2 linked regions of the Aquabacterium sp. OR-4 genome follow. Each later gene encodes a partner of the first gene's protein in a complex. Links are inferred from orthologs where the notes say so. Each region holds a gene or a part of one and is shown on either strand. Other genes may lie near its edges.

The links.
Region 2: the proteins of N4G63_RS08860 (region 1) and accD are in contact, whole or in part, in a solved structure (PDB 8UXZ), measured with the Escherichia coli proteins. The link is inferred for Aquabacterium sp. OR-4 from one-to-one orthologs.

The regions. Positions count from the first base shown.
Region 1 is NZ_JAOCQD020000001.1:2,036,941-2,039,926, forward strand. The notes cover bases 35-2,953. They hold N4G63_RS08860 (acetyl-CoA carboxylase carboxyltransferase subunit alpha), read right to left. Parts: upstream 2,021-2,953; coding sequence 1,049-2,020; downstream 35-1,048. Other genes in these bases: tilS (tRNA lysidine(34) synthetase TilS), read right to left, coding at 35-995; N4G63_RS08865 (DNA-3-methyladenine glycosylase family protein), read right to left, coding at 2,065-2,748; cysS (cysteine--tRNA ligase), read right to left, coding at 2,751-2,953. Also shown: more of tilS, read right to left, coding at 1-34; more of cysS, read right to left, coding at 2,954-2,986. UniProt on the Escherichia coli protein: Component of the acetyl coenzyme A carboxylase (ACC) complex. First, biotin carboxylase catalyzes the carboxylation of biotin on its carrier protein (BCCP) and then the CO(2) group is transferred by the carboxyltransferase to acetyl-CoA to form malonyl-CoA.
Region 2 is NZ_JAOCQD020000001.1:2,408,467-2,411,511, reverse strand. The notes cover bases 68-3,045. They hold accD (acetyl-CoA carboxylase, carboxyltransferase subunit beta), read left to right. Parts: upstream 68-1,109; coding sequence 1,110-1,982; downstream 1,983-3,045. Other genes in these bases: folC (bifunctional tetrahydrofolate synthase/dihydrofolate synthase), read left to right, coding at 2,047-3,045; trpA (tryptophan synthase subunit alpha), read left to right, coding at 256-1,068; trpB (tryptophan synthase subunit beta), read left to right, coding at 68-259. Outside these bases: more of trpB, read left to right, coding at 1-67.

The DNA.
Region 1 (2,986 bases):
GCGGCCATCGCATGCCAGTGCAGCAGGCCGCGGTAGAGCCGCAGCTCGGCCCCACCACCAGCCGGCCAACGGCCAGTGGATCGGGTGGCACGCCCGGATGTGGACGATGCCGCGCCGGGCAGTTCAAGCAGCAGGCGTTGCAGCAGTGCTTCGGCCGCACCCTGGCCGGCCTGCCGGCCCAGCCAGACCCGCAGCGCATTGGCCTGCCGGGCGGCTGACAAGCTGCGCCAGGCGGCCACCTGCAGCGCAGTGCCTGCGGCTGCGTCGCTGGCCAGGGCGCAGGTGGCCAGATCCATCTGCGCCAGTTCGGCCAGCGCCGCATCGGCCTCGTGCGCACGGCGGGCCGACAAGGCCAGCGCCGCCTCGGCCTCGGGAAAGGCCGCGCTCAAGGCCGGCCAGACCCGGGCCCGCAGGCGATTGCGGGCCAGGTTCAGGTCGTTGTTGGACGGATCGTCCACCGGCCGCAGCCGGTGGCGCTGCACATAGGCCTCGATGGCCTGGCGCGGCTGGGCCAGCCAGGGCCGGGCCCACACCAGGCCATGGCGCAGCGCCGCCGGCGGCATGGCCGCCAGCCCGGCCGGGCCACCACCGCGCAAGGCCTGCAACAGCACCGTCTCGGCCTGGTCGCGCCGATGCTGGGCCAGCAGCAGCAAAGTGGCGCCGGCCTCGCCGGCCAGGCGCTGCAGCGCGGCATGTCGGCCGGCACGCGCCCAGGCCTCGATGCTCTGCCCCGGCGCCGGGGCACCTTGCAGGCGTGCCCAGCGCAGGCTCAGCGGCCAGCCCAGCGCCTGCCAGCGCCGGCAGCGCTGCTGCGCCTGGCGCAGCCAGGCATCGGCCTGCGGCAGCAAGCCATGGTGGATGTGCAGTGCCACCACCTGCAGCCCCAGCGCCGAGGCCACGCGGCAGGCACAGTGCAGCAACGCCAACGAGTCGCGCCCGCCGCTGTAGGCCACGGCCAGCACGCCAGGCGGGCTGCCGCGCCGGGTTGCGGGCACGGCACCGGCATCAGGCGGCGAAGTCGCAGGCCGGCGGGCCATGCGCTGCGCGGTCAGCGCTCCTTGGTGTCGCTGTAGCGGCCGTAGGCCTGCAGGCGGTCGTAGCGACGCTGCAGCAGCTCTTTGGTCTTGAGGTCGGACACCTGGCGCAGCGCCTCGGCCAGACCACGCTTGAGCTGCGAGGCCATCTGGCGCACATCGCGGTGCGCGCCGCCCACCGGCTCGCTGATCACCTTGTCGATCAGGCCCAGGGCCTTGAGCCGGTGCGCGGTGATGCCCAGGGCCTCGGCGGCATCGCTGGCGCGCTCGGAGGTCTTCCACAGGATGCTGGCGCAGCCTTCGGGCGAGATCACCGAGTACACCGCAAACTGCAACATCAGCAGCTGGTCGGCCACGCTGATGGCCAGCGCGCCGCCCGAGCCGCCTTCACCGATGATGGTGGTGACGATGGGCACCTCGAGCTGCGCCATCTCGAAGATGTTGCGGCCGATGGCCTCGCTCTGGCCACGCTCTTCGGCGCCGATGCCGGGGTAGGCGCCGGGGGTGTCGACGAAGGTGAACACCGGCAGGCCGAACTTCTCGGCCAGCTTCATCAGGCGCAGCGCCTTGCGGTAGCCCTCGGGGCGCGGCATGCCGAAGTTGCGCGCGGCGCGCTCCTTGGTGTCGCGGCCCTTCTGGTTGCCGATGACCATGCAGGCCTGGCCGTTGAAGCGCGCCAGGCCACCGACGATGGACAGGTCGTCGGCATAGTGGCGGTCGCCGTGCATCTCCTGGAAATCGGTGAACAGCTCGTTCACGTAGTCCAGCGTGTACGGGCGCTGCGGGTGGCGGGCAATCTGCGTCACCTGCCAGGGCGACAGGTTGCTGTAGATCTCCTTGGCGAGTTGCTGGCTCTTCTTGTCGAGCCGTTCAATCTCGTCGGAGATGTCAACCGCCGATTCAGACTGCACGTAGCGCAGTTCTTCGATCTTGGTCTCGAGTTCGGCGATCGGTTGCTCGAATTCGAGGAAGTGTCGTTTGCTCATCCGCGGGGTCGGGTGGGTGGATCAAACCGCCGTTGCGGTACAGGTCAGTAGTCTACCGGCAGCGGGTCGAGGCTGCGCCACAGGTACCAGGTGGCCACCGATCGGTACGGGGCCCAGGCCTCGCCCACCTCGCGCGCCTCGGCACGCGACACGGGCTCGCCACTGAAGTAGCTCAGCGAGATGCCCTTGATCAGGCCCACGTCGTCGAGCGGCATCACGTTGGGCCGCATCAGGTGGAAGATCAGGAACATCTCGGCCGTCCAGCGGCCGATGCCGCGAATGGCCACCAGTTCGTCGATGATGGCCTCGTCATCCATCTGCTGCCACTGCGCCACATGCACCTGGCCGGCGTCGAAGTGACGGGCCAGGTCGCACAGGTACTCGGCCTTGCGCGCCGACAGGCCGGCGCCGCGCAGCGCGGGAGTGTCGAGCGCCAGCACCGCGGTGGGCGAAAGCTGCGCCACCGGGCCGCCTGCCGCGGCCACGAAACGCTCCCACACCGATTGCGCGGCCTTCACCGAGATCTGCTGGCCGACGATGGACCGCGCCAGCGTGATGAAGGCATCGCCCCGGCTCTGCAGACGGGCCTCGCCAAACTGCGGGATCAGCTTCTTCATCACCCGGTCGCGCTTGGCCAGGTGGCGGCAGGCGTCGTCCCAGTAGGCCGGGGTAAAACCTTCGGGCGCGGCGGCCGAGGCCGCCGCTGGCGCGGCAGGGGTCTTGGGCACGTTCAGGTCCGCACCCAGGTGGTGCCCTGTGCCGAATCCTTGAGCACGATGCCCTCGGCCAGCAGCGCATCGCGGATGCGGTCGGCCTCGGCAAAGTTTCGGGCCGCCTTGGCCGCCGCACGCGCGGCGATGGCCGCCTCGATGCGTGCGCCTTGATCTTGCGCCGCCGGCGAGGCCCCGCCCTGCAGGTAGGCCTTGGGCGCCTGCTGCAAGATGCCCAGCACGCCGCCCAGGGCCC
Region 2 (3,045 bases), 370 kb from region 1 along the record:
GGCGCTGGCCGCCTTCCATCGCCTGTGCCGCACCGAGGGCATCATCCCGGCGCTCGAATCCAGCCATGCCATCGCCTACGCCATGAAGCTGGCCGCCACACTGCCGGCCGACAAGCACCTGCTGGTCAACCTGAGCGGCCGTGGCGACAAGGACATCGGCACCGTGGCCGACCTGTCGGGCGCCGAGTTCTACTGCCGGCCTTCGTGCCGGGGCCAGACCGTCAAGGGTGGCGCACCGACCGTGGAGATCCGCAAGTGAGCCGCATCGCAGCCGTTCTTTCCGCCCTGAAGGCGCAGGGTCGCCAGGCCCTGGTGCCGTACTTCTGCGCCGGCGATCCCTCGGCCGAGGCCACCGTGGCCGTGATGCACGCGCTGGCCGACGGTGGCGCCGACATCATCGAGCTGGGCGTGCCCTTCAGCGACCCGATGGCCGATGGCCCGGTGATCCAGCAGGCCAGCGAGCGCGCGCTGGCGCGCGGCATCGGCAGCGTGCAGGTGCTGGACTTCGTGCGCCAGTTCCGCACCAGCAACCTCAGCACGCCGGTGGTGCTGATGGGTTATGCCAACCCGGTGGAGCGCTACGACCAGAAGCACGGCCGCGGCGCCTTCATCCGCGACGCCGCGGCGGCGGGCGTGGACGGCCTGCTGATCGTCGACTACCCGCCCGAGGAATGCGAGGCCTTTGCGGCGGAACTCAAGGCGGCCGGCCTCGATCTGATCTTTCTGCTGGCGCCTACCAGCACGGCAGCGCGCATGGCCCAGGTGGGCCGCATCGCCACCGGCTATGTGTACTACGTGTCGCTGAAGGGCGTGACCGGTGCCGGCCACCTCGACACCAGTGCTGTGGCTGAGGCTGTGCCACGGATTCGCGCGCATGTCAAGGTTCCAGTTGGGGTAGGCTTCGGCATTCGTGACGCAGTCACGGCCCGGGCAGTGGCCCAGGTCGCCGACGCGGTGGTCATCGGCTCGCGCCTGGTTCAGCTGCTGAACGAGGCACCCGGCGAGCAGGTGGCCAGCGTGGCGCGCGGCTACATGGCCGAGATTCGCGCCGCACTGGATGCCCGGTAGGCCCGCCTGCCGGCAATGATGATGATGAAGGAGTGCACCGCATGAGTTGGCTGGAGAAATTGCTGCCGCCCAAGATCCAGCAGACCGATCCGACCGAGCGCCGCTCGGTGCCGGAAGGCCTGTGGGTCAAGTGCCCGTCCTGCGACACGGTGCTTTACAACACCGACCTGGCCAAGAACCTCAACGTCTGCCCCAAGTGCAGCCACCACCACCGCATCGGCGCGCGCGCGCGGCTCGATGCCTTTCTCGATGCCGAAGGGCGCTTCGAGATCGGCCAGGAGGTGGTGCCGGTCGATCCGCTGAAGTTCAAGGACAGCCGCAAGTACCCCGAGCGCCTGAAAGACGCGCTGGAGAGCACCGGCGAGACCGATGCGCTGATCGTCATTGGCGGCGCGGTGATGAGCGTGCCGCTGGTGGCCGCCTGCTTCGAGTTCGACTTCATGGGCGGCTCGATGGGTTCGGTGGTGGGTGAGCGCTTCGTGCGCGGCGTCGAGGCCGCCATCGAGCAGAAGGTGCCCTTCGTGTGCTTCACCGCCACCGGCGGTGCGCGCATGCAGGAGGGCCTGTTCAGCCTGCTGCAGATGGCCAAGACCAATGCCGCGCTGACCCATCTGGCCAAGGCCAAGCTGCCCTACATCAGCGTGCTCACCGATCCCACCATGGGCGGCGTGTCGGCCAGCTTCGCCTTCGTGGGTGATGTGGTGATCGCCGAGCCCAAGGCCCTGGTCGGCTTTGCCGGCCCGCGCGTGATCGAGAACACCGTGCGCGAGAAGCTGCCCGAGGGCTTCCAGCGCGCCGAGTTCCTGGTGCAGAAGGGCGCCGTCGACCAGATCGTCGACCGCCGCCAGCTGCGCGCCGCCATCGCCTCGATGCTGGCCATGCTGCAGCGCCAGAGCGCCGACGCGGTGGCCTGAGGCTCACCCATCCCCCTGCCAGCGTCGGGCCCTGCGGGGCCCGATCTGCTTTGAGACCCCTGTCATGACCCTGCCCACCAACCTGCCGGACTGGCTGGCCCATTGCGCCGCGCTGCACCCGAAGACGATGGACCTGTCGCTCGAGCGCACCGCCGAGGTGGCGCGCCGGCTCGGCATCGGCTTCAAGGTGCCGCTGATCAGCGTGGCCGGCACCAATGGCAAGGGCAGCACCTGCGCCATGCTGGAGTCGATCGCGCGCCACGCCGGCTACCGGGTGGGCCTGTACCAGAAGCCCGAGCTGGTGCACTTCGAGGAGCGCTGCCGCATCGGTGGCGAGGCGGTGGCGGCCGACGAGTTGGTGCCGCATTTCGCGGCGGTGGAGGCGGCGCGGGGCGACCTGCAGCTCACCCAGTTCGAGTTCAGCACCCTGGCCATCGCGCGCCTGCTGTCGCTGGCCGAGCTCGACCTGGTGATCCTCGAGGTGGGCCTGGGCGGTCGTTTCGATTCGGTCAACGCCTTCGATGCCGACGTGGCGGTGATCACCAGCATCGCGCTCGACCACACCGAGTGGCTGGGCGACACGCGCGAGGCCATTGGCTTCGAGAAGGCCGGCATCATGCGAGCCGGCCGCCCGGTGGTGGTGGGTGACCCCGAGCCGCCGCAAAGCGTGCTGGATCACGCCCTGAGCCTGGGCGCCGACCTGTGGCTGCACGGGCGCGACTTCAACCTCTCGGGCGACCGCCAGCAATGGGGCTGGAACGGCCGCGGCCGCCGCTACAGCGGCCTGGCCTACCCGGCGCTGCGTGGCGCCAACCAGTTGCTCAATGCGGCCAGCGCGCTGGCCGCACTGGAGGCCTTGCGCGAGCGCCTGCCGATCAATGCGCAGGCGGTGCGCCAGGGCCTGGCCATGGTCGAGCTGCCCGGGCGTTTTCAGATCGTGCCCGGCGAGCCGGCCCTGGTGCTGGATGTGGCGCACAACCCGCAGGCCGTGGCCGCGCTGGCGCTCAACCTCGACCAGATGGGCTTTTATCCGCGCACCCATGCGGTGTTTGGCGCCATGCGC